Regions from separate parts of the Paenibacillus sp. alder61 genome, predicted to be linked through region 1. Evidence: predicted binding sites of a transcription regulator. Region 1 holds the regulator's gene; the other holds the start of a gene.
The links. Region 1 encodes LexA, which represses DNA repair genes until DNA is damaged. Its sites were predicted from a motif close to CGAACATATGTTCG; they were not measured.
Positions count from the first base shown of each region.

Region 1 (4,995 bases):
CTCCGGCGTGTCGTCTTTCCAGTATTCAAACATAACCTCTTTGGCATCGTCCACGTTCTCACCTTGATGGGTGACCTTGGCTTCGAACTTGACCGGCTCCCCTGCGGCCACTTCAGCGGGACTTATCTGAAGCTCCACTTTAATCGGTTCAAGCGCATCGGCATCGGTCGCCGCATGATGGTCCGTCCCCTTCGATTTGCCGCATCCGCTTAATAACACCGCAAACAGCAGGGTCAAAGTGATGATCCAAACACCATTCCTTTTGTTCATGGCGCTTTCCTCCCTACACTCGATTCTTTTCAAAACCCTCAAGCGTATTTCGCGATGATGTCATGCAGTTCCGCCAAATGTTTGATTTCGTAGTCCGGCACAATTTCGTCGGTACGGCTGCGTCCATGCCGGTTGACCCAAACCGTGACCATCCCCACGCTCAGTCCGCCGCAGATGTCGGTCGTCAGTTTGTCGCCGACCATCAAGCTTTCCTGCGGCTCCACGCCCAGCAGTTCCAGTGCATGGCGGAAAATCGACGGATCGGGCTTTCCTTTCCCGAAGGATCCGGAAATGATAACTTCATCAAAGTAAGGCGACAGTTCCGGCACACCGTCAAGCTTTTCCTGCTGAAGGGCAGGACAACCGTTGGTTAACAGAAGCAGTTTCACCTTGCCCTTCAATTCGTCGAGAATGCGGAAGGTTTCTTCATACACATGAGGGCGGGAACGTCTTTCCTTGCCGAACTGCGCGGCCAATTCCCCGGCGAGCGCCTCGTTCTCCACACCGATCCCCTTTAGGCCGCGGCGCCAGGACTCCTTTTGGTAGACGGGAGCGAGTTGTTCCAGCTGGCGGAATTCCGGCTGCTCCCCCGCCGAGAAGGTCGCCCACAATCCCTCAAACGGATTGATCCCGATCATTTTGGTGAACGGAAAGGTTTCATAGGATTCGTACAATGCTCTGGCTTCCTTGCGGACCGATTCCTCCAGGGCTTCGGGATCAATCCCCGCCGCTTCACCCGCTTTTAGGCAGGTCGCTTCAAACGCTTCTTTAATACTGCGCTCATCCCACAACAAGGTGTCATCCAAATCAAAACATACCGCTTTAATGGACATATCTTCACACGCTCCCCCAAAATTGTGAAAAACCGATGTTATATTTATCTACGCTATCCCCTATCCCTTCTCAAAGGACACATGATGCAGTTTGGCATACTGCTCCAAACGTTCCCCCATCGCCTCTGTATCAAAACGGTTGCGCATACGGTAAAACACCCAATTGACGTCTTTGCTTTTCGGAATAATCGTGATTTTCCCGCGGCCCACCTTAATTTTACTGATGTTGTTAGCTTCCAACGCGCGGTCTCTGTTGAATTTGGACGTATACAGCCAGCCTTTATGAATCCGCAAATAAGGCTTTCTGAGAAAAATCGTCAACGCCAAGATCAGATAAAGAACAATGGTGACCCAGAACAACATCGAGTTGACTTCCGAAGCGTTGCCGATCAGCCCCACGACCGCATAAAGGAGAGCCAGCAAAACCAGAACTCCCGGAAGCAGGATATTTCTTCCCCTAAACACCTCGCCTTCCCCTTTGGGCCCTAACGAATACCGGGGATCCTGCCCTCCGCCGCCGATCCGGCTAGGCCCCTTCCCTTTCTTGTTCATACGAACCCGATTGCGTTCAACCTTCCTGTCAAATGAAGCCATGAACTTTCCTCCTACACCTATTGTTTATGTAAGCCAGGCCTTGCGGCCGGCATTATTTATCCACGATTTCAATCGATTCCAGCTGTTGGCGGAAATTGTTCCGGATGTTCTGCAAATAAGTTTCCCGGAGCTGTGCCCGTTCCAGCTTTTCATCCTCCGTCAGACCTTCCGTCTTGTTTTTTCGGGCCAATTCATTGATTCGCTTTACCAATGTATCTATATCCACTTTATTTCCTCCTGTCTGGTCATCCTTATTCTTAAGGCAACAATTCTTACTTTGACATGAGAAAAAGAGCTTGTCAAGGCGGCGGCCCTTAATCCAAGCTCTTTCAGTTTCTTCATATATATAGTCATCTATAGTCACCAAAACAGGACTTATATATAAACAAGGTTAGAAAGCCGTTAAACAAGCCACGCCTATCGGAATCAATCCGGGATAACGAGCATGTCCCCAGGATGAATATCGCTCACGGCTAATCCGTTCGCCCGCTTAATAGCCTCTACATACACACGCGTATCCTTCCCCCGCGGCTTATGAGCAACCGCAATCTCCCATAGCGTGTCTCCCGGCGTAACAATGACGGTTTCCTTGACATGAGAATCCCCGTCTTTGGCGGCGGCAAAAGCGGAAACCACTCCCGTACCGGTCATCGTCAACAAAATCAGTAGAAACACAATCTTCATCATGCGCCGGGTCCATTCCACCGAAGAAAAACCGAAGGCATCCCTCCAAGAGCGGGCAACCGGCTTATTATAAATACTTTGGTATGTAGTATATCTTGGCATATCGATCACTCCCAAACAAATGTTCTTGTTTTCTGATATCAATATAACACGAACACTTGTTTGATTCAATAGTTTTTTAGAACAATTGTTCGTATTTAATAGAAACGTTTAGAACTTATGTTTGTACGAACGGTAGTTCTATGTTATAATTTTTCCAAACGTTACTAATGGGGTTGATGATCGTTATGTCCAAGGTTTCCAGCCGACAACAGGCTATTTTGGAATTTATACGCAACGAAGTTCGAATGAAGGGTTACCCTCCTTCGGTACGCGAGATCGGCGAAGCGGTCGGACTTGCCTCCAGCTCTACCGTACACGGGCATCTGGACCGTTTGGAGAAGAAGGGATTTATCCGCCGGGATCCCACCAAACCGCGGGCCATCGAGCTGCTGGGACAAGAAGAATCCGATTCGCTCGGTATGTTCGCCCACAGCGTGACCCGGGTTCCGGTTGTCGGCAAGGTTACCGCCGGCATGCCGATTACGGCAACCGAGAATATTGAAGATTACTTCCCGTTACCTCAGCAATACTCCTCGGACGGTGAAATCTTCATGCTTTCCGTCGTCGGAGACAGTATGATTGAGGCGGGGATTCACAACGGGGATTATGTGATCGTTCGTAAGCAGCAGACGGCCAACAACGGCGATATTGTCGTGGCGATGACGGAAGATGACGAGGCGACGGTGAAGACTTTCTACAAAGAGAGAGACCATATCCGCCTCCAACCCGAGAATTCGACGATGGAACCAATCCGGCTCAAGAATGTGGTTATTCTCGGCAAAGTCGTCGGATTATTCCGCGACCTGCACTAATTTATTCTAGATGGTATGATGAAGAGGCTCCCTTAGCCGGGGAGCCTTTTTTAGTGTTGGCTGGTTAGACCGTCGTCAAATCGTCTTGCGGTAAATACCGCTTCATGCCGGAACGTTCTTCCCGCCAGATCTTTTTCAGCCAAAGTCTGCGCCGGTGGTATTTTTTCAAAGCGAACACCATATCGCATCAGCTCCTTGGCGTTAGCATGCCCAAAAGCTTGATTTTCATCAGTCGCGGAGTTAAATACGATGCGAGATAACCCCCGTCATATCTGGTCCGCCAAATAAGCAATTAATAAACAAAATAACAACAAGGAACCGTTTAGCACGCGGACGGATTACGTTGTATTCAAACAACTCCTACGTTCGAAGTAACGAGTACACGACGACGACGACGTTAACATCAGTTGCCTATAAGTATATCCAGTGCTCTCCCCTGCCTAGTGAACATTCCACCCCTTCCAACTTAAAAGAGATGCAAATCTGCAGGTATTTATGGCCGATACCCGAGGGAATGCGAAAAAGATGCGAATCTGCATGTTTTTCTAGCGATTTTAGAGAAACGAGCCGGTTTCGTTCAAAATACCTGCAGAATGGCAGGAATTTTTAAATTTATGTTCCGAACAAGAAAAAAACATGCAGATATGCAGAAATTCTATGTTACCAAGGTTATCTGATGAGGGCACTAGATTTATATGTATGCTGATGTTTTTATTACGGGTTACAAAAATGCAAAGTCCGGCTGGCTTACGGGTGTGGCTTAACGGGGGGGCAAAATAGGGGAAACCCCTAATCCTTACCGTCTCCCCGCCAAATGCCCCCTAACAAAAAATCCCCTGAAGCCTACGGCCCCAAGGGATTCCTCGATTAATATAATGTCATGTACTGATCGCGTTCCCATTGATGGACTTGCGTGCGGAACATGTCCCACTCGATTTCTTTCAGTTCATAGAAATGAGTCAAGGCATGGTCGCCGAGCGCCTCGGTAATGATCTCGCTGCGAATCAATTCGCCGAGCGCTTCCTTCAAGTCGGACGGCAGGCTTGGAATGCCTTCTTCCACGCGCTCTTCTTCAGACATCACATAGATGTTCCGGTCTACCGGATCCACGAGCGGCAGTTCGTTCTTGATGCCGTCGAGACCGGCCTTCAACATAACGGCCAGCGCCAGATACGGGTTAGCGGCAGGGTCCGGGTTCCGCACTTCGACACGGGTGCTGAGGCCGCGGGATGCCGGAATCCGGATCATCGGACTGCGGTTGCTGGAAGACCAAGCCACATAGCACGGCGCTTCATAGCCCGGAACCAGACGTTTATACGAGTTCACGGTCGGATTCGTGACGGCGGCAAAAGCGCGGGCATGCTTCAAGATCCCGGCCATGTAATGACGGGCTTCTTTGCTCAGGCCGAGCGTATCGCTCTCGTCGTAGAAAGCATTGACATCGCCTCTGAACAAGGATTGGTGACAGTGCATCCCGGAACCGTTCACGCCGAATAACGGCTTCGGCATAAAGGTCGCATGCAGGCCATGCTGACGCGCAATCGTCTTGACGACGAGCTTAAAGGTTTGAATTTGGTCCGCCGCCTTGATGGCGTCGGCATATTTAAAGTCGATTTCGTGCTGCCCCGGGGCCACCTCATGGTGAGAGGCTTCGATTTCAAAGCCCATTTCCTCGAGCGTCAAAACGATTTCGCGGCGGC
Region 1 covers NZ_JAIUDG010000002.1:257,468-262,462, reverse strand. Annotated here, with positions in the region: gene LBW89_RS03135 (FixH family protein) at 1-270, opposite strand, end outside; gene LBW89_RS03130 (HAD family hydrolase) at 309-1,103, opposite strand; gene LBW89_RS03125 (hypothetical protein) at 1,164-1,697, opposite strand; gene LBW89_RS03120 (DUF896 domain-containing protein) at 1,750-1,923, opposite strand; gene LBW89_RS03115 (LysM peptidoglycan-binding domain-containing protein) at 2,124-2,483, opposite strand; gene lexA (transcriptional repressor LexA) at 2,669-3,295, shown strand; gene glnA (type I glutamate--ammonia ligase) at 4,163-4,995, opposite strand, start outside.

Region 2 (4,995 bases), on a different contig from region 1:
AACTTCTGGCACTGCTGGGGGATAGCTACACCTATGAGGACCGGCCGGTGGCAGCGCGTCCTGTTCCAGAGCGGCAGCCGGACGTATGGATGCTGGGAACGAACGTCAAAAGCGCCGGCTATGCGGCGGAACTCGGAACGGGGTACGTTTTCGGCCAGTTTATGAGCGAAAGCGACGGAATCGAAACGCTGCGCGTATACCGGAAGGAGTTTCGGCCCTCTGCTCTGCGGACGGAACCGGAAGCGATCGTGGCGGTTCAAGCGCTCTGCGCTCCCACGGAACGGGAGGCTCGCACGATGGCGGACCGGATGGAGGCCGAGCTGGTTGCCCGGGGAGGGCAGCCTCCCCGGGAGCGGCTGGTCGGAACCCCCGAGCAGTTGGCTGAGCGCCTGTCCGAGTTCCGGCGGATATACGAGAATGAGGAATTTTTGATCGTAACGGCGGCGCCGGATTATGAGGCCAGGCTCCATTCGTACCGTCTTTTGTCAGAAATCAATCTGTTGTAAATCAGGAGTCTTTCGAAAAACGGCCCGCCGACGGACGCCGTCTAGAACGCAGTCCCGCGTCCGCCGATGTCCAAATCGTTTTTAACCCACGGCGAGATCAAAAGGCCCAAGGGCTAGGGGCCTAGCACAATTCCAACACTTATTCCACTCCAAAAGATGCAAATCTGCAGGTATTTTTGCTGATTTATGGGGGGATTCGAAAAAAGATGTAAATCTGCAGACATTTCTAGCGATTTTAGAAAAAGGGAGCCTGTTTGGCCAAAAATTGCTGCAGATTTGCAGGAATTTTGAATTTTTTATTCCAAACCAGAAAAAAACATGCAGATATGCAGGAATTCTATGTTAGCAAGGTTGTCTATGGTTCACGTTAACTAGCGCACTGCCAGTCCCGGTTTCTCACACCGGGGAGAGACCCGCTTCCGGCGGACGCTCCGCTTTCTTTGGGGTGATTTGGATATCACCGTAACGAGGCTGCGTCAGCCTTTTTTTGCATTTTTGCGGGGAGCTTCGGAAATAAGCCGAAAACGAGCAGGCTGGCAAGCCAGGCGAAAACGGCGAGGGCGATGTTTTTCAGCCCGCTCTGCAGCCCGATGATGCTCCAGCGGTAGGCGCCAAGGTATAGCAGGACGCCCGGAACGATCAGAACAATCAGCCGGATCAGTAATCGTACACAAGGCGGTTTGGGATGATTGAGCAAAAACACGCGGCGGCCGCTGCGGATGCGCAGGGCGGCGAGCAGAAGATAAATCCCCAGACCGGCCGCAAGCCCATAAGCCACCCATTGATGCAAGGTCCTTGATTGAGCCAGCGCGACCGCTCCTTCCGGCAGTGCCCCGGTTTCAAACCGGATCCAGGCATGATACACATCCTGCCGCAAATCGATGCCGTTTTCGCTGTTGGTCAGGATGACCAAGCCGTTTTGGGACTCGGGGATAAAGCCGTAGAAGGCGTGCCAGCCCCGGTTGTCGCCCGGGTGGTAGAGAAGGGTGGTGCCGTCCGGCAGGCTACGGGAAAATATACCGAGTCCGTTTTCGCCCAAAACCGGTGTCTGCATCTCCCCGACCAGGTCGGGAGCTAGAACACCCCGCCCCAAGGGGATTCCTCCGGTCTTCGAGGTGTCCAGGCTCGCCTGCATGAGCTTTATCAAGTCTCCGGCGGTGGTGATCAACCCTGCGGCAGCCCGTTCAGTGAATCGGTAGTCGGGCAGTTCTTGTCCGAAATATCCGTAGGCTTTGGTCAGGGAGACTCTATCTTCTTTGCTTAGGCCGAAGCTGCTGGAGTTCATCCCCAGCGGGAGCAAAACCTGCTTTTCCATATAATCTTCGAACGGCTGCCCCGATACCTCTTCAATCACCATTTGAAGGATCGTATAGCCTGCCCCCGAATAGGCCGCTTCCGTGCCGGGAGTAAAGGCGAATTTTACGGGTTCGTTCAACATGCCTGCCCCCGCGAGGGATTGCTCGGGCGTGGGAAGCTCCCGGCCCGGCTCGACGCCCAGATAACCGGGATGGGGTGCAAGGCCTGCCGTATGGCTTAACAGCCGCCGGATCGTCACCTCCTCCGAAATGGTCTCCACACCTGGAATCGACCGGTTCCCCAAATGTTTGCCGACCGGGTCGTCCAACGATAGTTTCCCCTCTTCCGCCAGCCTCAAGATCCCCCAGGCGGTAACGCTTTTGGATATGGAGCCCGCCTGAAAGCGCGACGCTGCGTCCAGCTTATGGCCCGCCTTTTTATCCGCATATCCGTATTGCACCACGTAGCCGATTTTTCCATGCTCAAGAACGCCGATGGAAACGCCCGGCACCCCGTACTTTTTTTGCAATAGCGGAACCTGTTCGTCCAAGTAACGCCTGAACTCGGAGACGTTGTTTTTCTTCCCCGCGAGCCCCGAATCGGCCGGATTGGCCGCGGCGGTCGATGCGGCGTTTGCCATGGGGAAAAAGGCGCTTATTCCAGCACTCATCAGGAGAACCGGCAGCAAAGTTTTTTGGAGGATTCTGGCGGCGACCCCCGTTTGTCTGGTCATACGAATTCCACTCCCATCAGTTCAATCGCTCTTTAGTAGTGCTCAATCCTTCATGGATCTATCTCAACGACGCTTATACAGCTTTGAAGTATAGGCCGCATTACGTTTTCTTCCCATCGATTTGCCTTTAAAGGATCTTAAAGAAACCTTACACTTTTCTTACAAGAATTATGGAATATTTTGTATTTACAAGAACAAATGTTCGTATTATAATGATTCCAAAAGGAGAGATCGCTTTAATGGATGTACTGGAGAAGCTTACGATCTTGACGGATTCCGCCAAATACGATGCTTCCTGTTCCTCCAGCGGAGGGGAGAGAGCGGGCCAAGACGGTAAGTTGGGGAGCGCCGTTGCGTCGGGAATCTGCCACAGCTTTGCCGCCGATGGGCGTTGCATCTCTTTGTTGAAAGTTCTGATGACCAACAGTTGTATATTCGATTGCAAATACTGCGTTAATCGCCGTTCCAACGATACCCGCAGGGCGATGTTCACGCCGGAAGAGCTTGCGCAGCTTACGATGAACTTTTACCGCCGGAACTATATCGAGGGATTATTTTTAAGCTCGGGGATCGTCAAGAGTCCGGATTATACTACGGAACGATTAATCCGGGTGCTGGAACTGCTGCGGAATCAATATGGATTCTCGGGTTATATTCATGTGAAGGCCATCCCCGGAAGTGATCCCGAACTGGTGAACAGGCTGGGACTGCTTGCCGACCGGATGAGCGTAAACATTGAGCTTCCGTCCCGGGACAGCTTACGGCAGCTTGCGCCGGATAAGAGCAAGGAGACGATCCTTCGGCCGATGGCGGCGATTCGGGAGGGCATCCGCGAGAACAGTACGGATTTGGTGAAGTATCGGCATGCGCCGAAGTTTGTGCCGGGAGGACAGAGCACACAGTTGATCGTAGGAGCTTCGCCGGACAGCGATCTGAAGATTTTGACGCTGACCGAGGCGCTGTATCGCAAATACGAGTTGAAGCGGGTGTATTATTCCGCTTACACGCCGGTGGTGGAACATTCGCTGCTTCCGGCGCTGGACAGCAAGCCGCCGCTTCTGCGGGAGCATCGGCTCTACCAGGCGGACTGGCTGCTGCGGTTTTACGGATTCGAAGCCCATGAACTGCTGGATGAAAGAACACCGAACTTCAATCCGTTTATGGATCCCAAGTGCCATTGGGCTGTCAACCATATCGACCGGTTCCCCGTGGAGATCAATCAGGCCCCGTACGAATCATTGCTGCGGGTCCCGGGAATCGGCGTGCGAAGCGCCAAGAGGATCGTTACGGCGCGGCGAGCGGGAAGTTTGGACTTTGCCGGATTAAAGAAGCTGGGGGTCGTGCTGAAGCGAGCGCAATATTTTATTACCTGCTCCGGCAGGCGTCTTGAAGGGTTGAAAGTGAATGAAAGCACAATCCTGCGATCCCTGTTGTCCAAGAAGGAAATCTCTTTGTATCTGCCTAAGCCCCAGGTGGAGCAGCTTACGCTGTTCAGCGACGAAGAACTCGCGGCGGGCAAGGGGGCGGAAGTGATTGCGACATGAGTTGGACCCGCCAATCCGCTTACGTTTACGACGGCAGTTTTGACGGTTTTCTCAGCTGTGTGTTTGAAAGCTATGACCGTAAAGAAGAGGCGGTGGACATACGGCCGGGTGACGATTGTCTTTATACCCTGTTCGATGCGGTATGGGTCGAGACCGATTTGGTGAAGGCTTCCAGAGTCTACAAGGGAATCGGCGCCAAAATCGGTCCGGACGCGCAGGAACTGATCCGCTGCGGCTTTCTTACTTGCGTGGCCGATAAGGAGTTGCTGCTGTACCGTTTTTTGAGGCTTGGCTTTCAATATGGACGTACGGTTATGAATATGCTGACGGAGGATACGGTCCACCGGCTGCGGAAGGCGGTAAAGCATTTAAAGACGGAAAGTCACGCTTATTTGGGATTCGTTCGGTTCTCGGATTATGGCGATATTCTTGTCGCAATTATCGAGCCCAAGAATCAGGTGCTGCCGCTGCTGGCCTCCCATTTCTGCGATCGGTACCGGAGGGAATCGTTTCTGATTTATGACAAGACTCATGGACAAGCATTGATGCAGAAGCAGGAGGGTCCGCTTACAGAACGGGTGGGACTTTTTCGTCTGGACGAGCTTGTATTGCCCGAGCCGAGCCAAGAGGAGATGTCATACCGGAGACTGTGGAAGCAATTTTATGATACGGTGGCGATCCGGGAAAGAAATAATCCCCGGGCCAGGCTTTCCCATATGCCCCAACGTTACTGGGCACAGTTAACGGAAATGCAGCAGAGCCATCGATCGGCGGCCCCCTCCCCGAAGCGTTTACGGTAAGCCGCGATCTTCTGGTACAATGGTTCAGAGGATGTAAGGCCTGTATGGCTTAGCCTTGCCTTACGTGGGCCAAATTGCCCCAAGCGAGAGCAATGTGAAGAAGGAGACGGAACGTG
Region 2 covers NZ_JAIUDG010000013.1:86,683-91,677, reverse strand. Annotated here, with positions in the region: gene LBW89_RS15260 (MsnO8 family LLM class oxidoreductase) at 1-506, shown strand, start outside; gene LBW89_RS15255 (serine hydrolase domain-containing protein) at 964-2,535, opposite strand; gene LBW89_RS15250 (putative DNA modification/repair radical SAM protein) at 2,775-4,079, shown strand; gene LBW89_RS15245 (TIGR03915 family putative DNA repair protein) at 4,076-4,879, shown strand.
Region 2: the regulator LexA is predicted to act here: its motif matches at 2,727-2,740, upstream of LBW89_RS15250 (putative DNA modification/repair radical SAM protein).